2 regions of the Microbacterium sp. ANT_H45B genome follow, and region 2 is predicted to be linked to the other one. Evidence: riboswitches for the same ligand, from Rfam matches in the RefSeq annotation. Region 2 holds a riboswitch; the other holds the start of a gene.
What was found. A riboswitch is a leader RNA that binds a small molecule or an ion and turns the genes downstream of it on or off. The one in region 2 is predicted to bind thiamine pyrophosphate.

Region 1: linked by a shared signal. The riboswitch ahead of thiM (hydroxyethylthiazole kinase) and the one ahead of FQ142_RS03145 (ECF transporter S component) in region 2 are both predicted to bind thiamine pyrophosphate.

Annotation. Positions count from the first base shown of each region.
Region 1 is NZ_VOBK01000004.1:6,612-18,562, reverse strand. Features, by position in the region: gene pheT (phenylalanine--tRNA ligase subunit beta) at 1-449, shown strand, start outside; gene FQ142_RS16280 (DUF402 domain-containing protein) at 545-1,261, shown strand; gene FQ142_RS16275 (NAD-dependent epimerase/dehydratase family protein) at 1,326-2,288, shown strand; TPP riboswitch at 2,312-2,405, shown strand; gene thiM (hydroxyethylthiazole kinase) at 2,396-3,244, shown strand; gene FQ142_RS16265 (bifunctional hydroxymethylpyrimidine kinase/phosphomethylpyrimidine kinase) at 3,241-5,391, shown strand; gene argC (N-acetyl-gamma-glutamyl-phosphate reductase) at 5,670-6,722, shown strand; gene argJ (bifunctional glutamate N-acetyltransferase/amino-acid acetyltransferase ArgJ) at 6,719-7,876, shown strand; gene argB (acetylglutamate kinase) at 7,873-8,790, shown strand; gene FQ142_RS16245 (acetylornithine transaminase) at 8,787-9,998, shown strand; gene argF (ornithine carbamoyltransferase) at 9,995-10,924, shown strand; gene argH (argininosuccinate lyase) at 10,924-11,951, shown strand, end outside.
Region 2 is NZ_VOBK01000001.1:639,528-651,478, reverse strand. Features, by position in the region: gene FQ142_RS03150 (ABC transporter ATP-binding protein) at 1-631, opposite strand, end outside; gene FQ142_RS03145 (ECF transporter S component) at 628-1,296, opposite strand; TPP riboswitch at 1,290-1,399, opposite strand; gene FQ142_RS03140 (D-alanyl-D-alanine carboxypeptidase family protein) at 1,482-3,119, shown strand; gene FQ142_RS03135 (ABC transporter ATP-binding protein) at 3,204-5,447, opposite strand; gene FQ142_RS03130 (ABC transporter ATP-binding protein) at 5,444-7,171, opposite strand; gene FQ142_RS03125 (enoyl-CoA hydratase/isomerase family protein) at 7,340-8,401, opposite strand; gene FQ142_RS17575 (ATP-binding cassette domain-containing protein) at 8,523-10,091, shown strand; gene FQ142_RS03115 (hypothetical protein) at 10,173-10,622, opposite strand; gene FQ142_RS03110 (HNH endonuclease signature motif containing protein) at 10,770-11,951, shown strand, end outside.

The DNA of each region.
Region 1 (11,951 bases), on a different contig from region 2:
CCGGCGTGCTGTCGGTCGCGGGCGTCGAGGTCGGATACATCGGCGAGCTGCACCCCGACGTCTCGGCCGCGGCCGACCTGCCGGGGCGAGCCACGGTGCTCGAACTCGATCTCGACGGCATCCTCACGCTCGCGACGCCTCGTGCCGTGGCGGCATCGTTGTCGACGTTCCCTGCCGCCACCCAGGACGTGTCCCTGGTGATCGACGCGGGCGTTGCCGCCGGCGAGGTGCGCGAGGCGCTGGCCGAGGGGGCAGGATCGCTGCTCGAGGGCATCCGCCTCGTCGACGACTACCGCGGCGACGGCCTCCCGGCCGGGCAGAAGAGCCTCACGTTCGCGCTGCGCTTTCGTGCCGATGACCGCACGCTGACCGCCGCGGAGGCGACCGAGGCGAAGCTCGCCGGTGTCGCCGTCGCGTCCGAGCGTTTCGGTGCGACCCTGCGCGACTGATCCTCAGCGCTCACGGCACGAGGCCCGCCTCCTCTCGGGGATGCGGGCCTCGTGCACGCTCAGCCTCTCGGAACGGGCGGCGATAGCGTGTGCTGATGAGCATCCTCCCTCACAGCACTCCCGCGGCGGTGCCCGACGGTGCGCGGCCGATGGGCGAGGGGCCGTTCCTCCGGCCCGGAGACCAGATCGACTGGCACTATCGCCCGCCCGGCTGGCAGCCGGGCGACGCGTCGACGATCGCGCCCATGCGCGTGGTGCGCGACGACGAGCGCGGGCTGGTGGCCTGGCTCGCACCCGGGACGCTCCAGGAGGCGCAGGGGACGACCGAGGGGGAGCGCATCCGCACCGTGCCACTGGACCGCCGCTGGCTCGACCCTCGTACGCGCATCGTGGAGGAGTGGTGGGGCAACGGGATCCTGCGCATCGCACCCGCCGGCGCCGCCTGGTCGGTGTGGCTGTTCTGGAGCGCGGCGGAGGGGTCGCACTGGCGCTTCGCGGGCTGGTACGTGAACCTCGAGAACGCGCATCTGCGCACCGATCGAGACACGTACTCGTCGGATCACATCCTCGACGTGCAGATCGACGCCGAGGGGAGCGTGCGCCTCAAGGACGAGGACGAGCTGGCGGCCGCCATCGAGCAGGGCCGGCTCACGGGTGAGCAGGCCGCGCAGATCGAGCGCCATGCATCCGCTGCGATCGAGTCGTTCCGGGCGGGCGACTGGCCCTTCGATCCCGAGTGGCAGCTGTGGCGCCCCGACACCTCGTGGACGGTCCCCGAGCTCTCCGGCATCGGAGAGCTGCGCAGAAGGTGAGCGCGGCATCCGCCCTGAGCGGACGCCCCTTCCCCTGCGCGGCGGATGCTGGTGGCATGGGCGCATGACAGATGTGCTGATCCTCGGAGGAACGGGCTGGCTGTCGGGCCGCATCGCCCGACGGATGCTGATGAACGGGGCGACCGTGATGTGCCTCGCGCGGGGTGGGCGGCCGTCGCCCGACGGGGCGAGCCTCGTGCTGGCCGACCGCGACGACCCCGCGGCGTACGACGCCGTGTCGGCTCGCGACTGGGATCACGTGATCGACGTCTCCTCGCGTGCGGAGCACGTCTACCGGGCCGTGGCCGCGCTGGGCGACAAGGCGGCCCGGTGGACCTACATCTCGTCGGTGTCGGTGTACGCCGACGACGAGACGGTCGGTGCGGACGAGTCGGCTCCGCTGCACGCCCCGGCGCAAACCGGTGACGACGAGTACGGCGCGCAGAAGGTTGCGGCCGAGAACGCCGTGCGCGCCCTGGGAGAGCGTGCGCTGATCGTGCGGCCCGGTCTCATCGTGGGCGAGGGCGACCCGAGCGATCGCTTCGGCTACTGGGCCGCGGCGTTCCTCCGCTCGCAGGACGGACCCGTGCTGGTGCCGAGCTCCGAGGCACGCCACGCGCAGGTGATCGATGTCGACGACCTGGCGGAGTTCGTCGCGACGGCATCGGCGACCGGGATCGTCGACGCCGTGGGCGACCCTCATCCGCTCGCCGAGGTCCTCTCCTCCTTCCGCCGCGCTGCGGACCACCGTGGCGAGATCGTGACGGTCGACGACGAGCGGCTGATCGAGAAGGGCGTCGCGTACTGGGCGGGGGAGCGATCGCTTCCGCTCTGGCTGCCGACCGACATGACCGGTTTCATGACCCGGGCGAACACGCGGTACCGCGCCGCGGGCGGTGGGCTGCGGCCCCTCGCCGAGACGATCGCGACCGTCGTCGCCGACGAGCAGGAGCGAGGAACCGATCGCGACAGGCGCGCCGGGCTCACCCGTGTCGACGAGATCGAGCTGCTGCAGCGACGAGGGTGATCGCCGGGCGTCGCTAGACTTCGAGCAGTGACACGGGGTGCCGCATCCGCGGCTGAGAACAGACCCGTCGAACCTGATCTAGTTCGTACTAGCGAAGGGATGTCGCAGTGAGCGATCGTCTGCGTCCGGAATCCGAATCGACCCTGGCGGCCTCGGCCGCCGAACTGCTGTCCACGCTGCGTGGGTCACCACCGCTGACCCACTGCATCACCAACACCGTCGTCACCGGGTTCACGGCCAACGTGCTGCTGGCTCTCGGGGCGGCACCCGCGATGGTCGACATCGTCGACGAGGCGGGGCTCTTCGCGGGAGTCGCGTCCGGGACGCTGATCAACCTCGGAACCCCGACTCCCGAGCAACGTGCCGCGAGTCTCGAAGCCGTCGCCGGTGCTGTCGCCGCGGGCACACCCTGGGTTCTCGATCCGGTCGCGATCGGTTCGCTGCCCGTGCGCACGGCGCTCGCGCACGACCTCGTCGTCTCGCGGCCCACGGCGATCCGCGGGAACGCCTCCGAGATCCTCGCACTCGCAGGGCTCACCGCCGGGGGTCGAGGCGTCGATGCCACCGACACCACCGATGCCGCCTCCGACGCCGCCCTCGCCCTCGCCGCCCGTCACGGTTCGGTCGTCGCCGTCTCGGGCCCCGTCGACCTGATCACCGACGGGCGGCGCATCGTGCGGATCGCGAACGGCGACGAGCTGCTCACCAGGGTCACCGGTGGCGGGTGCGCACTGGGTGCCGTGATGGCCGCCTTCCTGGGGACTGCCCGCACGGTCGGGATCGATCCGCTGACCGCCGTCGCGTCGGCGAGCCTGGTGTACACGGTCGCGGCGGAGCGCGCCGCCGCACGGGCCTCGGGCCCCGGCAGCTTCGCGGTCGAGATGCTCGACGCGCTCGCGTCGGTGGGGCCGCGTGACATCGCTGACGCGGCACGGGTCGAGGAGCGTGCGCTGTGATCGCGGACCTCTCGCTGTACCTGGTCACGGACCCGGATCTCTGCGGGGAACGCGGTGTCGTCGAGACTGTCCGCCGTGCCGTCGACGGGGGTGTGCGGATCGTGCAGCTGCGGGACAAGACGGCGACGGATGCCGAGACCACGGCGCAGCTCGTCGAGCTCTCGCGCGTGATCGACGGTCGGGCACTTCTTGTCGTGAACGACCGCCTGGATGCCGCCATCGCCGCGCGGGAGCAGGGCGCGCGGGTCGACGGCATCCATCTCGGGCAGGGCGATGCATCGGTGCTGCGCGCGAGAGAAGCTCTGGGCGCCGAGGCGCTCATCGGCCTCACGGCGAACAGTCGGGAGCACTTCGAGGCTGTGCGCGCGCTGCCGCCCGGCACGATCGACTACCTGGGCGTCGGCGTCATCCGCCCCACCGCCACCAAGCCCGACCATCCGCCGGCCCTCGGCGTCGAGGGCTTCCGTGCCCTCGTCGAGACGACCGTGCTCCCGTGCGTGGCGATAGGAGGGGTGGGCATCGACGACACCGAGCGCCTGCGGAGCGCGGGGGCGGTCGGCCTCGCCGTGGTCTCGGCGCTGTGCGCGGCTGCGGATCCGGCCGAGACCGCTGAGGCGTTCGTGCGTCGTTGGCGCGCGGCGGGCACGCCGCGCGTGCTCAGCATCGCCGGGAGCGACCCGTCCGGCGGAGCCGGGATCCAGGCGGACCTCAAGTCGATCGCCGCGAACGGCGGTTACGGCATGGCGGCGCTCACTGCGCTGACCGCTCAGAACACCACCGGTGTGCGGGGCGTTCATGTGCCGCCCGCTGCATTCCTGCGCGAGCAGCTCGACGCGATCTCCGACGACATCGTCATCGACGCGGTCAAGGTCGGGATGCTCGCGAACGCCGACGTCATCCGCACGGTCGCCGACTGGCTCGATGTCGTTCGGCCGCCGATCGTCGTCCTCGATCCGGTGATGGTCGCCACCAGTGGCGACAGGCTGCTCGACCGGGATGCCGAGGCGGCATTGCGCGAGCTCCTCCGGCGTGCACACGTCGTCACCCCCAATCTCGGCGAGCTCGCCGTGCTGGCCGGGCGGACGATCTCGGGATGGGACGACGCGCTCGCGGCCGCGGAGGAGCTGTCGACGGCGATCGGGGCGGCCGTCCTGGTCAAGGGCGGGCACCTCGACGGGGACGACGTCCCCGACGCGCTCGTGGACAGCGGAGCGGGAGTGCGATGCGAGTTCCCGGGCCGTCGGATCCGCACCGCGAACACCCACGGCACGGGGTGCTCGCTCTCGTCCGCGCTGGCCACACGTCTGGCTCGCGGCGAGTCGGCCGTCGACGCCGTCGCCGCGACCCGGGCGTGGCTGCGCGAGGCGCTGCGCGAGAGCGAGGCGCTGAACGTCGGTCGTGGTCACGGACCGGTCAGCCACTTCGCGGGGCTGTGGGAGCGCGGCGGGCTCGAGACGAGACCGACGCCGGAGCAGATCCGCGCCGAGTGGTGGACGCTCACGGCCGATGTGAGGGCGAGGATCGACGAGCTCCCCTTCATCCGCGGCCTGGCCGACGGCACTCTCGCTCGGGAGCCGTTCGTGTTCTACCTCGCGCAGGACGCGCTGTACCTTCGCGAGTACGCCCGCGTGCTCGCCGAAGCCTCCCGCCTCGCTCCCACTCCGCACGAGCAGGCGTTCTGGGCGCGTTCCGCCGAGGGGGCGATCATCGGAGAGCTCGAGCTGCACGCGTCGTGGCTGACCCCGGGTGAGGGTGTGGATGCGGCGATGTTCTCGGTCGCTCCCGCTCCCGCGACCGTGGCGTACCTCGACCATCTGCGCTCCGTGGCGTTCGGCGGTGACTACGCCGAGCTCGTCGCCGCGATCCTGCCGTGCTTCTGGCTCTACACCGACCTCGGCCGGCGCCTGCACGCGGGGGAGTTCGGCGAGTCCGCGCAGGATCCCCGGCACCCGTACGCCTCCTGGCTCGCGACCTACGCGGACCCGGCGTTCGAGGATGCGACGGCTGAGGCGATCGCCCTCGTCTCGGCCGCAGCGGCGACCGCCGCGCCGGCCACCCGGGACCGGATGCTCCGCGCGTTCGAGCTGTCGAGCGCCCACGAGCTCGCCTTCTTCGCCGCACCGTCCGCCACTGCCGTCTCTCCGTGACGGAGCGGATTTGCGCATGCCGCGACGAGCGCGCTATCGTCGCGGCATGTCCTCGGCCGCCGCCTTCGCTCCCGCCACGCGGTTCCTGAGCGCGCGCAGCGAGTCGAAGAGCGTTCCGAGCGTCATCGCCGTGCGCCGACGCCGCAGCGGCCGCCGACTCTAGGCGACCCTGCGCTTCTGCCTGCACGTGCACGGCGGTCGAGTGCCGGTGTCGCCGCCCCGGTCCCCGACACCGCTCCCTCGAATTCCCCGAGGGGTCCGACCGTTAAGGTAGAAGCATGACGTACTCCGTCGCCGTCTCCGGCGCATCCGGCTACGCGGGCGGCGAGATCCTGCGCCTCCTCGCGTCCCATCCCGACATCGAGATCCGCACGGTCACCGCGCATTCGAATGCCGGACAGCCGTTGGTCGAGCATCAGCCGCACCTGCGCTCGCTCGCCCACCTCACCCTTCAGGAGACGACCCCCGAGATCCTCGCGGGGCACGACGTCGTCTTCCTCGCTCTGCCGCACGGGCAGTCCGGTCAGTACACCGACGCGCTCGGCGCCACGCCGCTGGTGATCGACGCCGGAGCCGACCACCGCCTGACCTCGCGCGCGTCATGGGATGCGTTCTACGGCGGCGACTTCCACGAGCCGTGGGCGTACGGCGTCCCCGAACTGCTCGTCGACGGCGCCAAGCAGCGCGAGACCCTGCGCACGGCGACGCGCATCGCAGCCCCCGGCTGCAACGCGTCGACCGTGAGCCTGAGCCTCGCACCGGGCGTCGCGGCGGGAGTGATCGACCCCGGCGACATCGTGTCGGTGCTCGCCGTCGGTCCGTCGGGGGCGGGGAAGAGCCTCAAGACCACTCTGCTCGGCAGCGAGATCCTCGGCACGGCCAATCCCTACGCCGTCGGCGGCACTCACCGGCACATCCCCGAGATCAGGCAGGCGCTCGCCGCCGCGTCCGGGGCGGCCCCCGAGGGCATCCGCATCTCTTTCACCCCCGTGATCGTCCCGATGGCGCGAGGGATCCTGGCGACCTCGACCGCGCCGATCGTCGACGGCGTCAGCGATGCCGAGATCCGGGCGGCGTGGGAGCAGGCATACGGCGACGAGACCTTCGTGCAGCTGCTGTCCGAAGGGCACTTCCCGCGCACCGCCGACGTCCTCGGCGCGAACACCGCGCTCATCGGACTCGCGATCGATCGCGCGGCGAACCGCGTGACCGTGGTCACGGCGGTCGACAATCTCGTCAAGGGCACCGCAGGCGCTGCCATCCAATCCATGAACCTCGCGCTGGGACTGCCCGAGTCCCGCGCCCTCTCAGTGAACGGAGTCGCGCCGTGAGCGTCACCGCCCCCGCAGGATTCGAGGCGGCCGGAGTCGCCGCCGGTCTGAAGTCGACCGGCAAGCCCGATGTCGCCGTGGTCGTCAATCGAGGTCCCCGCAAGGTCGGCGCCGCCGTCTTCACGAGCAACCGCGCCAAGGCCAACCCGATCATCTGGTCGCAGCAGGCCGTCGCCGACCGGATCGTCGAGGCCGTCGTGCTGAACTCGGGCGGAGCGAACTGCTTCACCGGCAGCTTCGGCTTCCAGACGACGCATCAGACCGCCGAGAAGGCGGCGGAGCTCCTGGGCGTCAGCGCCGGCGACGTGCTCGTCTGCTCGACCGGTCTCATCGGCGTCGGCGACGAGGTCTTCCGCGGCAAGGTCCTCGCCGGCACAGAGCAGGCCATCGCCGAGCTCTCGACCGAGGGCGGCGAGGTCGCGGCCGAGGCGATCATGACCACCGACAGTGTGGCGAAGACCGCCGTCGTGAGTCGTGACGGCTGGACCATCGGCGGGATGGCGAAGGGGGCGGGCATGCTGGCTCCGGGCCTCGCCACCATGCTGGTCGTCATCACCACGGATGCCGTGCTCGAACCGCTCGACGCGGATGCCGCGCTGCGTGCCGCGACCGGAACCACGTTCGACCGGCTCGACTCCGACGGGTGCATGTCGACCAACGACCAGGTCACGCTGCTCGCCAACGGCGCGTCGGGGATCGTCCCCGACGTCGAGGAGTTCTCGGCGGCCCTCGCCGAGCTGTGCCTGCAGCTCGCGGTCAAGCTGCAGGGCGACGCCGAGGGCGCGAGCCATGACATCACCATCGAGGTGCAGCACGCGATGTCCGAGGGGGAGGCCGTCGAGGTCGGTCGCTCGGTCGCGCGGAACAACCTCTTCAAAGCAGCCATCTTCGGCAACGACCCCAACTGGGGCCGGGTGCTCGCGGCCATCGGCACGACGAACGCGCAGTTCGACCCCTACGACGTGGACGTGTGGATGAACGGCGTCCGGGTGTGCAGCGAGGGCGGTCCCGATCGCCCACGCGAGGAGGTCGACCTGACCCCGCGCGCGACCCACCTGGTCATCGATCTGAAGATGGGCGAGGCCACGGCGACGATCCTCACGAACGACCTCACCCACGACTACGTCCACGAGAACAGCGCCTACGCCTCATGACCGACATCCAGGACGTCGCCCCGGACGTCGCCGCCGTGAAGGCTGCGACACTCATCGAGTCGCTCCCGTGGCTGAAGAGGTTCCGCGACCAGATCGTCGTCGTCAAGTACGGCGGCAATGCGATGGTCTCCGACGAGCTGCAGGAGGCGTTCGCACAGGACATCGCCTACCTCCGCTACGTGGGCGTGCTGCCGGTCGTCGTGCACGGCGGCGGTCCGCAGATCTCGAACATGCTGCAGCGACTCGAGATCCCCAGCGAGTTCAAGGGCGGCTACCGGGTCACCAACACCGAGGCGATCAGCGTCGTGCGCATGGTGCTCACCGGCCAGGTCAACCCGCAGCTCGTCTCCAAGATCAACTCGCACGGCCCCATCGCGACCGGTCTCAGCGGGGAGGACGCCGGACTCTTCGGCGGACGCCGTCGCGGTGTCGTCATCGACGGGGAGGAGATCGACCTCGGCCGCGTCGGTGACGTCGTGGAGGTCGACCCGACGCCCGTGCTCGATCATCTCGCCGCCGGTCGCGTGCCCGTGGTCTCCAGCATCGCGCCTGACCTCGATCACCCCGGCCAGTCGCTGAACGTGAACGCGGACGCCGCGGCCGCCGCGCTCGCGGTGGCGCTCAAGGCGCGCAAGCTCGTCATCCTCACGGATGTGCCCGGTCTCTACGCGGATTGGCCCCATCGGGACTCCCTCGTATCGCACATCACCTCGGACGCTCTCATCGAGATGCTCCCGAGCCTCGAATCCGGCATGATCCCGAAGATGAAGGCATGCCTGGATGCGATCGAGGGCGGCGTGGACGCCGCCGCCATCATCGACGGGCGGGTGCCGCATTCGGTTCTCGTCGAACTCTTCACCAGCAAGGGAATCGGAACAGAAGTGGTCTTGGGAACGACAGGGACGAACGCATGAGCAACTGGCAGGACGACGCAGCGAGCGATCTGGTCCTCAACGCAGGACCACGCCTGGCGATGCTCACCCGAGGGGAGGGTTCGTACCTCTGGGACTCCGAGGGACGTCGTCATCTGGACTTCCTCGCAGGAATCGCGGTGACCTCCCTCGGTCACGCGCATCCGGTGTTCGTCGAGGCCGTCTCGAGGCAGGCCGCCACACTCGCCCATGTCTCCAACTACTTCGCCACGCCGTCGCAGCTGGCACTCGCCGCGCGACTGAAGCGCCTGGCCGGTGCGGGTCTCGACGGACGCGTGTTCTTCTCGAACTCGGGGGCTGAGGCCAACGAGGCCGCCTTCAAGCTCGCGCGACTGCACGGCGGTGCGGAGAAGCCGCGCATCCTCGCCCTGCAGAACGGGTTCCACGGTCGAACCATGGGCTCGCTCGCGCTGACCGCCAAGGAATCCATGCGGGCGCCGTTCGAGCCGATGCCCGGGGGAGTCGAGCACATCCCCGCGACCGTCGAGGCGCTCGAGGCGGCGATGGACGACCGCGTCGCCGCGGTGATCGTCGAGCCCATCCAGGGCGAGGCCGGGGTCGTCGAGCTTCCCGAGGGGTACCTCCAGGCTGCCCGCTCCCTGACGTTGGCGCACGGCGCGCTGCTCATCGTCGATGAGATCCAGACGGGGGCGGGGCGCACCGGAGCCTGGTTCGGCTTCAGTCATGAGGGCATCACCCCCGACGCCATCACCCTCGCGAAGGGGATCGGCGGCGGCTTCCCCATCGGCGCGCTCGTCACCTTCGGAGCGGCGAGCTCGCTGTTCACGCCCGGCTCCCACGGGTCCACCTTCGGCGGAAACCCGTTGGCGACCGCGGTGGCCGATGCGGTGCTCGCCGAGATCGAGAGCGCGGGACTCGTCGAGAACGCCGCGCGCCGCGGGGAGGAGCTCCGCGACATCATCACGGCGATCGATTCGCCCCTCATCACCGGCATCCGCGGTCGCGGCCTCCTGATCGGCGTGGCGCTCAGCCACCCCGTCGCGAACGAGGTCGTCGCCGCCGCCCAGGAGCGCGGTCTCATCGTGAACGCCGCGAACCCCGAGACGGTGCGCATCGGGCCCGCCCTCACGATCGGAGACGCCGAACTCACCGAGTTCCGCGAACTCTTCGCCGCATCGCTCGCCGATGTCCAGGCATCCCTCACCGACTCCGGAAAGGCCCCCGTATGACCCGCCACCTGCTGCGTGACGACGATCTGACCCCCGCAGAGCAGGCGGAGATCCTCGATCTCGCCCTCGAGCTGAAGAAGGATCGCTGGGCGAACAAGGCCCTCGCGGGTCCCCAGACGGTCGCGGTGATCTTCGACAAGTCGTCGACCCGCACCAGGGTCTCGTTCGCGGTCGGCATCGCCGACCTCGGAGGCTCGCCCCTGATCATCTCGACCGCGAGCAGCCAGCTGGGCGGCAAGGAGACCCCGTCCGACACCGCGCGGGTGCTCGAGCGTCAGGTCGCGGCCATCGTGTGGCGCACCTACGCGCAGGCGGGCCTCGAGGAGATGGCCGCCGGAACCAGCGTCCCCGTCGTCAACGCCCTCTCCGACGACTTCCACCCGTGCCAGCTGCTCGCCGACCTGCTCACGATCCGTGAGCACAAGGGCGAACTGAAGGGGCTCACCCTGACCTTCTTCGGCGACGGGCGGAGCAACATGGCCCATTCGTACGCGCTCGCCGGGGTCACGGCGGGGATGCACGTGCGCATCGCCTCGCCGGCGGACTACGCGCCCCGTGCCGACATCGTCGAGGCGGCGGATCGTCGTGCGGCCGAGACCGGCGGTTCGATCACCCTCCTCACCGACGCCGTGGAGGCGGCGGCCGGCGCCGACGTCATCGTCACCGACACCTGGGTGTCGATGGGCAAGGAGGAGGAGAAGCTCGCCAGGATCCGCGACCTCGGGGGATACAAGGTGACGCCGGAGACGATGGAACTCGCCGATTCCGACGCGATCTTCATCCACTGCCTTCCCGCCGACCGGGGGTACGAGGTCGACTCCGACGTGATCGACGGCCCGCAGAGCGTCGTGTGGGATGAGGCGGAGAACCGTCTGCATGCGCAGAAGGCGCTGCTGGTGTGGCTGCTCGAGCGGAAGGGCGCCTGATGGTCGACGCGAAGAACGAAGGCACCAACGAGGGCGCCCTCTGGGGCGCGCGGTTCGCGACCGGACCGTCGCCCGAGCTGGTGGAGCTCAGCCGGTCGACCCACTTCGACTGGATCCTCGCGCCGTACGACATCGCGGGGTCGCACGCCCACGCCACGGCGCTCGCCGCGGCCGGGTACCTCGAGCCCGATGAGGCGACGAGGATGCACGAGGGACTGGATGCCGTCGCGCGCAAGGTCGCCGACGGGACTCTGCGGCCCGCGCCCTCGGACGAGGATGTGCACGGAGCGCTCGAGCAGGCGCTGATCGCCGAGCTCGGCCCCGAGCTGGGCGGACGCCTGCGCGCCGGACGCAGCCGCAACGACCAGATCGCCACGCTCGTGCGGATGTACCTGATCGACCACGCCAAGGTGATCGCACGCGACCTGCTGCGTGTCATCGACGCGCTCGTCGCACAGGCCGAGGCGCATCCCGATGCGATCCTGCCCGGACGCACCCACCTGCAGCACGCGCAGCCCGTGCTGCTCGCCCATCACCTGCAGGCGCACGGCTGGCCGCTCGTCCGGGAGCTCGAGCGTCTCGTCGACTGGCGGCGTCGGGCCGGCGTCTCGCCCTACGGCGGGGGAGCGCTCGCGGGATCGACCCTCGGACTCGACCCCGCGCTCGTGGCCACGGAACTCGGCCTCGATCGTCCGGCCGAGAACTCGCTCGACGGCACCGCGGCACGCGATGTGGTCGCCGAGTTCGCCTTCATCACGGCGATGACCGGTGTCGACATCTCTCGGCTGAGCGAGGAGATCATCCTCTGGAACACGCGCGAGTTCGGGTTCGTCACGCTGCACGACGGGTACTCGACCGGGTCGAGCATCATGCCGCAGAAGAAGAACCCCGACATCGCCGAGCTCGCGCGCGGCAAGTCCGGGCGCCTGATCGGCAACCTGTCCGGCCTGATGGCGACGCTGAAAGGACTCCCGCTCGCCTACAACCGCGATCTGCAGGAGGACAAGGAGCCGGTCTTCGACTCCGT
Region 2 (11,951 bases):
GCGGCAGCCAGACGTCGATGCGGTGTTCGATCACGACGAGGGTCGCGCCGCTGACCTCGAGCGCCGCGGCCACGGCATCCCGCACGTCACGCACTCCCCGGGGGTCGAGATTGGCGGTCGGCTCGTCGAGCAGGATCGCGCCGGGTCGCATCGCGAGCACGCCGGCGAGTGCGAGTCGTTGCTTCTGCCCGCCCGAGAGCGCCGAGGTCGAGCGATCCATCGGGACGTCGAGCCGCACGGCATCCAGCGCCGCTCGCACACGGGTCCAGATCTCCTGACGGGGAACGCCGAGGTTCTCGCATCCGAAAGCCACGTCGTCACCGACCCGCGCGAGGATCGTCTGCGTGTCGGGATCCTGCAGCACCATGCCCACTCGGCCGCGTTCAGCGGCCGCCGGACGACCGTCGACGAGCAGCGCGCCGTGCGTCTCGCCCTCGTCGGCCCCGCCGAGCACGCCGCCGAAGCCCTGGAGCAGGGTGGACTTGCCCGCACCGGAGGAGCCGAGCAGCAGCACCCGCTCCCCCGGTTCGATACGCAGGTCGACGGCGCGCACGGCCCACCGCAGTCGCGTGGCGTACCGCCACCCCCAGCCACGGGCTTCGAGGGTGGCGGGTGTCGTGGGGGCGCTCACACCCGTGCGGTGACCTCACGACCGGCGGCGAACCGGCCAAGCGCGCCCGTGGCCGCGAGACCCCGGGCGATCAGCCAGGCTCCGAGCCCGGCGATCACCGCACCCGAGATGGTGGTCGAGACGATGTAGACGGTGGTGAAGAGCGTGTCCGCCCCCGCGTACCAGAGGATGCGGTCGTTGATGCCGCAGGCGAGTCCCGCCCCGGCGCCGGCCAGCATCGCGACCGGGAGGCGCCAGACCCCGTACAGGAAGAGGAGGAAGACGAGCTCGGCACCAAGACCCTGCACGAGGCCCGACACGATGGTGAGCGGGCCCCAGGCATTGCCGACGAGGGCCGAGATGACCGCGGCCACCAGCTCGGTGTAGAGCGCCGCACCCGGCTTGCGGATGATCAGTGCCCCGAGCACGCCGGCGATCAGCCAGGGGCCCGCGAGGAGCCCCTGCACTCCGGGGAGCAGGGGCTTCAGGATGCTGCTCGGCACCTCGTACCCGACGTTCCAGAGCAGGAAGATCAGCGCGCAGGCGACGGCGATGACGCTGGCGACGACGATGTCGACGACCCGCCACCGCCACAGCTCCGGGCGGCCGAGGCCCCGGGAGGCCGAGGCGGCGGACGCCGATGCGGGTGCGGACCCGGTGGTGGATCCGGACGTGGATGTGCTCATCAGTGACTCCTCCCTGCGCTGGCATGACCCAGATCAGGTTCGACGGTCGAAGCGCGATTCGCTCCCTCTCAGCCCGGCTCGCCGGACTCCCGTGGTTGTGCTCTCGATCTTACCCAGTGCCGACACTCCCGTCTGCTTCCGTTGCCGCGCCGCTGATCTGCGTGCGGGTTCGGTACCGTGAGGAGGTGACCGCTCCCGACTCCGCCGAGGCCACCCCGTCCGACGCCCTCGGCGCCGATGCACCCGGCACCGATGCCCCCGGTGCTGTCGCGACCGCCGATGCCGAGACCGGGGATGCTCAGACCGGGGATGCTGAGACCGTCGACGCCGAGACACCCGATGCTGCGACCGCCGCCCCTGCGGCGCTCGATGCCGAGATCATCGATACCGAGATGATCGATGCCGAGATCGTCGATGCGGAGACGCTCCACGCCGCGGCCGTCGATGCCGAGCCGCAGTGGGCGGATGCCGGCAGCGGCGGCACTCCCCTCACCTGGGTCGACCCGCTCGACGTCGCCGAGCACACGTCCTCGGGCTCCCTGGACACCGCGCCGCATCCGACCTCTGAGACCGGGCTGCTGAGCGACGCGAGCCTGCGCCCGGCGATCGCCCGTCCCGGGTTGCTGGTGCCCGCCGGCATCCTCGTCGGACTCGTCGCCGCATACACCGGCACCACCCTGCTGTGGCCGCTGCACGAGGTGGCGCCGACCGTGCGGGCCGTGGAGATCGCTCCGGTCGCCGCCTCCGCGGCGGCGTTGACGTGGCCGGGGCAGGGAAGCGCTGCCGCCGGCATCGCCGGGATCGGCACCGCGTCGTCCTCCGTCGACCAGGCCGCGATCGCCAGCGTCACGAAGGTCGTCTCGAGCCTGATGGTGCTCGACAGGATGCCGCTCGCGGTCGGCGAGCAGGGGCCCGAGTTCGCCTTCACCCGCGCCGACAACCTCGCCTACTGGGACTACCGCCGCTCCGACCAGTCCGCCCTGGACGTGCCGGTGGGCGGCACCCTCACCGAGCTGCAGATGCTGCAGGGCACACTGCTCGGATCCGCGAACAACTACATCGATCGTCTCTCCCGCGAGATCTGGGGGTCGGAGTCGGCGTTCACCTCCGCCGCCGCGCAATGGCTGGGCGATCGGGGTCTCGACGGCATCACGATCGTCACGCCTTCGGGGTTCGACGCCCGCAACACGGCCACCCCGGAAGCGCTGGTGGCGCTCGCCGAACTCGCGATGCAGAATCCGGTGTTCGTAGGTATCGTGGGCACCCCGTCGGTCGATCTGCCCGGAGCCGGAACCGTCGTGAACACCAACGGCATGCTCGCAGACCCCGGAGTGGTCGGAGTGAAGACCGGCACGCTCGACGACAGCTGGAATCTGCTGACGGCGAAGGACATCACCGTCGACGACACGACGGTGCACCTGTATGCCGCCGTGCTCGGCCAGACCGACGATGCACAGCGGCTGGCGGAGACGCGCTCCCTGTTCTCGCAGATCGAGACCGCACTGACGGGCCAGGCACCCGCCGTCCCGAAGGGCACGGTCGTGGGCGCCGTCACGACCCGCTGGGGTACGACCACGGATGTCGTGACGGATGCCGACGCCGAACTCGTGCTGTGGAACGGAACATCCGCGCAGACGACCACGACATTCACCCTCGGCGAGAACCGTGAGTCGGGTGAGGCGATCGGCACGGCGACGAGCGTCGGTCCGCTGAACACCGTGACCACCTCGGTCTCCCTGGTCGACGACGTCGAGGGACCGAGTCCCTGGTGGCGCCTGACGCACCCTCTCGAGCTCTTCGGCCTCGCCGACGAGCAGCGCTGACCCCGGCAGCGAGCGGCTTCGGCGCAGGAACGAGAAAGCGAACGCCCCACCCGGATGATCGGGTGGGGCGTTCGCCGTCTGCGGTCAGTGCGTGGTCTCTCCGGCATCCGGGCGCTCCACGACCGCCTGGGCCGCGGCCGCCTCGGCGGTGGGGACCTGCGCCCCGACCGACGCGCCGATCTGCGCGGCACTCGCCGCATCGTCGGCATCGCCGCTCACGACCACCGGAGTCGTCCCGGTGAGCGCGTCCTCGGCATCGATGTCGGTCGCGGCCTGCTCGAACTGCGACTGGTACAGCCGCCAGTAGGCGCCCTGTGCCGTGATGAGCTCGTCGTGCGTGCCCTTCTCGACGATGTCTCCGTGCTCCATGACGAGGATGAGATCGGCGTCACGGATCGTCGACAGCCGGTGCGCGATCACGAACGACGTGCGCCCCTGTCGCAGCGCGGCCATCGCGTTCTGCAGCAGCAGCTCGGTGCGGGTGTCGACGGCCGACGTCGCCTCATCGAGGATGAGGATCGACGGCTGGGCGACGAACGCTCGCGCGATCGTGATGAGCTGGCGCTCTCCCGCGGAGACGTTGGAGGCGTCTTCGTCGAGCACGGTGTCGTATCCCTCGGGGAGGGCGTGCACGAAGCGGTCGACGTACGTCGCCTTCGCGGCCTCGAGCACATCCGCGTCGGTCGCAGTGGACCGCCCGTACCGGATGTTCTCGCGGATGGAGCCCGCGAACAGCCACGGATCCTGCAGCACCATGCCCGTGCGCGAGCGCAGCTGGTCCCGCGTGATCTCGGAGATGTCCTGGCCGTCGAGGAGGATGCGTCCGCCGTCGAGCTCGTAGAACCGCATGATCAGGTTGACCAGTGTCGTCTTTCCCGCTCCGGTCGGTCCGACGATCGCCACGGTCTGACCGGGCTCGACGCGGAACGACAGGTCGGTGATCAGCGGACGATCGGGCGTGTACGAGAACGCGACGTTCTCGAACTCGACGACGCCCTCGCCGTCGGCGAGCATCGGCGCATCGGGCTCGTCGGCCTCCTGCTCGTCGGTGTCGAGAAGCTCGAACACGCGCTCCGCCGATGCGGTTCCGGACTGCACGACCGCAGCCATGCCGCCCAGCTCCGACAGCGGCTGCGTGAACTGCTGCGAGTACTGGATGAACGCCTGCACGTCGCCGAGACGCAGCTGGCCGCTCGCGACCATGAGCCCGCCGAGCACGGCGATGCCGACGTAGGTGAGGCTGCCGACGAAGGTCATCGCCGGCATGATTATGCCGGAGAGGAACTGCGCCTTGAAGCTCGCCTGGAACAGCTCCTCGTTCTCGTCCTTGAACTTGTCGAGGGCGTCCTTCTCGCGACCGAACACCTTGACGAGCGCGTGTCCCGAGAACGCCTCCTCGACGCGGGCGTTCAGACGCCCCACCTTGCGCCACTGCGTTCCGAAGGCCTTCTGCGACCGCGGACCGATGACGCCGAAGATCACGCCCATGAGAGGCAGCGCGACGAGGGCGACGAGAGCGAGCTGCCAGGAGATCGAGAACATCAGCACCAGCACGCCCACGACCGTCAGCACGGCGGTGATCGCGCCCGACAGCGACTGCTGCATGGTCTGCGTGATGTTGTCGATGTCGTTGGTCACACGCGAGATCAGGTCACCGCGCTGCACCTTGTCGAAGTACGACAGCGGCAGGCGGTTGATCTTCGCTTCGACCGACTCGCGCAGGCGCCACATGGTGCGCACCATGATGACGTTGATGACGTAGCCCTGGATCCAGCTGAGGAAGGCCGCGACGATGTAGATCGCGAGCACGGCGATGATGACCCACCGCAGCGCCTCGAAGTCCACCCCCTCGCCGACCCGGAAGTCGCCGAGGGCCGAGATCTGGTTGGCGTAGTCGTCCTGTCCTCCCTGGCGGAGCGCCTCGACCACGTCGTCCTTCGCGGTGCCGGCGGGGAAGCCCGGGAAGTCCCCGTTCGCCTGCGCGAGCTGCACCGAGATGAAGCCCTTGTAGATGAGGTTGGTCGCCTCGCCGAGCACCTTGGGGGCGGCCACCGTCAGCACGACGCCGACGGCACCCGCGATCGACACCAGGATGAACCACACGGCGGACGGCTTGAGCAGACCGATCATCCGGCTGAAGCTCTTGCCGAAGTTGTCGGCCTTGCCCGGTGCGACGCTGTCCCAGCCGCCGCCGTTCTGGCGTGCCTTCTCGGCGAGCTCGGCCTCGTACTTCTCTTCCTCGGTCAGTTCCGGCTCGGCCGGCTGCGCGACGTCCGTCTGGGCGGCGGCGCGACCACGTCGGGTCTTCGGCGTGTTCTGCTCGCTCATGCGTCCACCCCCAGCTGCGACTCGACGATCTCCCGATAGGTCGTGCTCGTCTCGAGCAGTTCCGCGTGCGTGCCGACGCCGACCATGGTGCCTCCCTCGAGCACGACGATGCGGTCCGCATCCGTGATGGAGGACACTCGCTGAGCGACCACGATCTTCGTGACATGGGGCAGTTCGCGCCACAGCGCCTGCCTCAGACGGGCGTCCGTGGTGAGGTCGAGAGCGGAGAACGAGTCGTCGAAGACGAGGATCTGCGGCTGCCGGACGATCGCGCGGGCGATCGCGAGACGCTGCCGCTGACCGCCCGACACGTTCGTACCGCCCTGCGTGATGCGCGACTCGAGCCCCTGCGGCATCTCCTCGACGAAGTCGCGACCCTGCGCGATCTCGAGCGCATGCCAGAGCTCCTCGTCGGTGGCCTCCTCGCGTCCGTAACGGAGGTTCGATGCCACGGTTCCGGTGAAGAGGAACGGGCGCTGCGGCACGAGGCCGATCGTCGCCCACAGCGACTCCACATCGGCCTCGCGCACGTCGACGCCCCCGACGGAGACAGCGCCGCCCGAGGCGTCGAACAGGCGGGGGATCAACGACACCAGCGTGGTCTTGCCCGCACCCGTCGATCCGACGATCGCCACGGTCTCTCCGGGTTCTGCGCCGAAGCTGATGCCCGTGAGCACAGGCGAATCGGCACCCGGGTACGTGAACTCGACGCCGTCGAAGGCGACGGATCCGGGCGTCGGGAAGTCGGTCACGCCGTTCGTCGGACGCTCCATGCTGGACTCCGTGTCGAGGACCTCTCCGATGCGCTCGGCCGAGACGGCCGCACGGGGGATCATGATCGCCATGAAGCTGGCCATGATCACGCCGCCCATGATCTGACCGATGTACTGCATGAAGGCGAAGATCGTTCCCACCTGCACGGTGCCGCTGTTGACCTCGATTCCTCCGAACCAGACGACGGCGACCACGGTGACGTTGAGGATGAGCATGAACAGCGGGAACAGGAGGACGAAGAGGGAGCCGACCTTGCGACCGACGACCATGATGTCCGTGTTCGCGCCGCGGAAGCGCTCCTCCTCGATGCGTTCGCGCACGAAGGCGCGCACCACGCGGACTCCGGTCAGCTGCTCGCGCATGACCCGGTTCACGGTGTCGAGCCTGCCCTGGTAGCTGCGGAAGAGGGGCACCATCCGGCTGACGACGAGACCCGCCACGATCAGCAGCAGCGGAACGGAGACCGCGATCAGCCAGCTGAGGCCGATGTTCGTCTGCACCGCGAAGATGATGCCGCCGATCGCGAGGAGGGGCGCGGTGACGAGCATCGTCGCACCCATCATCGCGAGCATCTGCACCTGCTGCACGTCGTTGGTGTTGCGGGTGATGAGCGAGCCCGCACCGAACTGCGACACCTCGCGCTCGGAGAATCCGCTCACCTTTCCGAAGACGTCGGCGCGGATGTCGCGACCGGCGCTCATCGACGCGCGCGCGGCGAAGTACGTGGCGATGACCGACGCGGTGATCTGCCCGAGCGACACGGCGAGCATGAACAGCCCGGTGCGCCAGATGTAGTCGGTGTCGGACTGCGCGACGCCCTTGTTGATGATGTCTTCGTTCAGACGGGGCAGGTAGAGGGTCGCGATCGCGCTGGCGAACTGGAAGACCAGCACGGCCACGAGCAACCACTTATAGCGGGACAGATATCGGACGAGGATTTTTCCCAGCACAGGCGGACTTTCTAGGAAGGATGGCGTCGCTGATCTCTCGGCGGGCGGACGCGGGCCGACGATCGCGCACAAGCTAGAGTGCCACGAACCGCCGACATTCGTATCCCCCTGCCGGTGGACCTTCGCTCACAGCGAACCGACGCCACCCGCCCGGCGGCCTCGCCGTCGTCAGAACAGCCGCGGCTCCGGCACGAACTCGCGGGCACCGGAACCGGCATCCGCGGGCAGGTCGGCGATGGATGCCGGATCCCACCGCGGGTTCCGATCCTTGTCGATCAGCTGCGCACGGATCCCCTCGACGAGGTCGGGGTGCCGCGTGACGAACCACATCACACGCCGGTATTCGCCCTCGAGCGCTGCGCGCAGCCCCGGGAGCTCGCGCGCCTCGCGGACGGCGTCGAGGGTCACCGCCAGCCCGGTCGGCGCCAGGGATTCAAGCACCTCGGCGGCCGCGGCGGCCTCGGGAGCATCGTGCGCGTGCAGGCGCTCGAGGATGCCCGCGACCGTGTCGGCGGAGAACGCCTCGTCGATCCATCCGCGGGACTCGGGAAGAGCGGACGGCTCGGGGGTCTCGTCGAAGAGCAGCACGATCTCGGCGGGCCCGGTCGGGTCCGCGCGGTAGGCGAGCGCCTCGCGCAGGGCGTCGAGCCGGTCCGAGGGCACGAAATGGTCGGCGAACCCGAGCAGCACCGCATCGGCGCCGTCCATGGTGCCGCCGGTGAGACCGAAGTACTCCCCGAATCGCCCGGGCGCCCGCGCGAGCAGCCACGTCCCGCCGACATCCGGGGTGAACCCGATGCGAGTCTCCGGCATAGCGATCTTCGAGCGCTCGGTGACGACGCGGATCGAGGCGTGCCCGGAGAGCCCGACCCCGCCGCCCATCGTGATGCCGTCGGCGATCGACACGATCGGCTTCGGGTACTCGGCGATCATCGCGTTGAGCGCGTACTCCGCACGGAAGAACTCCGCCGCCTCGTCCGCATGACCCGCCACGATCTGCGCATGCAGGCCCCTCACATCGCCGCCGGCGCACATCCCCCGCTCGCCCGCCCCGTCGATGACGACGATCTGCACGTCGGTGTCGTCCCGCCACGCCTCGAGGGCCTCGGCCAGCAGCCGGACCATTCCGAAATCGAGCGCGTTGATGGCTTCGGGCCTGTTCAGGGTGAGCCTGCCGAGGGCGCCGTCGGTGCGGACGAGGACCCGGGAGACGTCGAGGGAATCGGTCACGGGTGCCAGGCTACCCCGTACATTCGGCCTTGCCACGGCGGCCGTTCGTGGGGTAAATACGCGATCCGGCGGCTTTTCCGGCAGGATAGACGGAACTGCCCACTGCAACGAGAGGTCGCAGATGCCCGACGGACAGGTGCTGGAGTTCACGCACGTGACCAAGCGCTTCAATGACGTGACGGCGGTGTCCGACTTCTCCGCGCGAGTCGAGCCCGGCGTCGTGACCGCTTTCCTCGGCCCGAACGGAGCCGGAAAGACGACGACGCTGCGCATCCTCCTCGGTCAGGTGCGCGCCACCAGCGGAACCGCGACGATCGGCGGTGTCGCGTTCCCCGACCTGCGTCATCCGCTGCGCACCATCGGATCGGTCCTCGAGGAGACGGCCTACCGTCCCCGCCGCTCGGCCGAACGCCAGCTCACCATCGCGGCCAAGGCGAACGGCATCCCGCTCTCCCGCGTCGACGAGGTGCTCGCGCTGGTCGGTCTCGAGCACGAGGCCGAGGGCCGCATCGGCAGCTTCTCCCTCGGCATGCGCCAGCGTCTGAGCGTCGCGCACGCCCTGCTCGGCGACCCGGGCGCTCTCGTCTTCGACGAGCCGGCGAACGGCCTCGACCCCGAGGGCATCCGCTGGATCCGCCTCCTGATGCGCCGGCTCGCCGACGAAGGTCGCACGGTGCTCGTCTCCTCGCACGTCCTGAGCGAGGTCGAACAGGTCGCCGACAACGTGCTCGTGCTCTCGAAGGGCCAGCTGATGCTCTCGAGCGGCATCGAGACGCTCGCCGATCCGTCGTCCGGATCCGTGGTCGTCGACGCCGCCGATCGCGCCGCGCTCACCACCGCGCTCTCGGCCGCCGGGCTCGAGGTCGAGGTGCTCCGCTCGGGACTCACGGTGCGCGGCAGCGACGCCGGAACGGTCGGTGCGATCGCGGCATCGGCCGGGATCGCGCTCAGCACGCTCGTGCAGCGCGGACCCACCCTCGAAGACGTCTTCATCGATCTCGTGCGCGGCGGCCGGTTCGAGCCGCGCGCCGACGCGGCACCTGCGGCGATCGAGGCGCCTGCCGCTGTCGAGGCGGATGCGGCTGTCGAGGCGGATGCGGCTGTCGAGGCGGATGCGGCTGTCGAGGCTGAGACTGATTCTGCCGTCGCGGCTGCGGACGACGAGACCGACGTCCCGGGCGAAGCGCCTGCCGAGGAGTCGGCGCCTGTCGAGTCCGAGGCACCTGCCGAGGAGTCGGCAGCCGAGGAGGAGGAGGCACCCGCCGAATCCGCCGAGGATGCGGCGTCAACCGGATTCGAGGCACCTGCCGAGTCCGCCATCGCACCGTCTTTCGACGAGATCCTGTTCGGCACGACGCCGGCGAGTACTGCAGACGACGAGGCGGAGGACGAGGACCCGCGGTCCGCAGCCGTCAGCTCCATGCTCGCCCAGGCGGCTCGGGCGTATTACGAGGACGAGCCGAGGGAGTACCCGCTCGAGAACGCGTCGAGCGAGGACAGCGTCGTCGAGAGCATCGACGAGGCCGCGCCCGAGGGCGCTGCGCCCGAGGGTGCTGCCGACGAGGGTGCTGCCGACGACCACGAGCACGCCGAGGACCACCACTCGGAGCACCAGAACGATGCTGCCGAGAACGAGGCGGACAGGAACGACGACTCGGAGCAGGACGACTCCGAGCCTCATCGTTACTGAGACCTGACGAGAACGCCCTCCACGCCGCACGGCGATGGAGGGCGTTCCTCGTTCATGAGGGAGTCTCGGCGCTCCCCGGCCTCACGCCGGACGCGGGCGGATCACCGGACGCCGGCTTCCCTTCGACACGGGGATCGGGGAGGTGGCGACGATCTCCTCGACATCCGCGGGCTCATCCGTCACGTCGAGCCGGAGCGCCTGCGTCAGTGCGAGACCGTGGCTCGTGGTGAGGATCAGTCGCCGGTACTGGTCATCGCCGAGGAGGTCGACGACGACGCTCGGTCGCCGCCTGCGGATCAGCACGAAGTCGGTACTGCCGGCGGCCTTCCACGTTCCGGCGGCGAGGATGCCCGGAATATGCGTCCCGGGATTGGGAACTCCCCGAAGCCACGTCCACGCGTCGTCGATCAGCTGCACTTTCGCGATGGTCTCTCGCTCGATGCGGAGATTGTCGCGGTGAAAGCTCGCAGCCCGCTCGATCGGCGAGAGCACGATCTCGAGTCGCGTCTGATCAAGCAGCAACGTCACCATGCGTCCAGTCTGCCAGCGGCACCCGCCCAGATGTCTGTGTCTTGCTCACAGGAAGGCAACGATCCCTTGTCGGTTCCCAGGTGTCCACGTCTTTCTCCCATTCCGATGTTCTGCTCGACATTCGAACAAACGTACTAGAATCGGAGCATGACCTCGACCACAGACCTCAGCCTCGAGCAGCGCGGTGCGCTGCTCGATTCCTGGGTCGAGAAGCGACGTCAGATCGCCCGACTGGAGGCGGAGGCGTCTGACATCCTCGCCGAGCGGATGCGGCTCTGCACGGCCGAGTCCGAAGAGCACCCGTACCACCGTGACGCGATCCATCGGTCCATGGTCGCGGAGTACGCGGCCGCCGGGCAGATGAGCCAGGGCAGCGTCGAGTACGCGCTCACAGACGCGGGATTCCTCGCCGACGGCCGCCACCCGCGCGTGCAGAAGGCGTTCCGAGCCGGAGCGATCTCGGCCGCACACGTCCGCGAGATCGTGCGGGCGGCGGGAGTGGTCCGAGAGGCCGTGAACAACGGACGGGCCGACTCCGATGCGCTGCCGTTCTACGACAGCGCGGCGGTCATCGTCGCAGAGCACGAGACGCCGGCCCGCACCCGCGCGCACATGCGCGAGCTCGCCGCCGCCCTCGCCGGCTCGACGACGGTGGAGCGTCACGCACGAGCGACATCGGAGCGCACCGTCACGCTGCGGTCCGCCGACGACGGCCTCTCCGTCCTGAGCGTCGTCCTCCCCGAACACCTCGCCACGGCGATCCACGACCGTCTCACCCGGCTGGCGCGGGTGGTGATCGCGGGGCGGGGCGGCGACGGGATCCAGGTCGAGATGACGGACTCACGCTCCATCGACCAGGTGCGCACCGACCTCCTCATCGACCTGCTCCTGACCTCCGACCCGAGCGCGGCGAACGGCTCGGGTCTCGACAACATCCAGGCTCGGATCCAGGTGACCGTCGCGGCGACGACGCTCGCCGGGATCGATGACCGTCCTGCCCACCTCGACGGACACGGACCGCTGCACCCCGACGTGGCCCGCGACCTCGCGGGACGCAACGGCGGGTGGTCACGTCTGTTCCTCGATCCATCAGGGCTCGTCGTGGAGACGGATGCCTACACCCCGACCGAATCGATGCGACGATTCCTGCGGGCGAGAGATCAGCACTGCCGATTCCCGGGATGCAGGATGCCGGTGCATCGATGCCAGCTCGACCACACGTTCGATCATGCGAAAGGCGGCAGGACCGAGATCCACAACCTGGGTCACCTGTGCGCGACCCACCATGTGCTCAAGCATCCCGACGTCGGCGAAGACCATCGATGGACC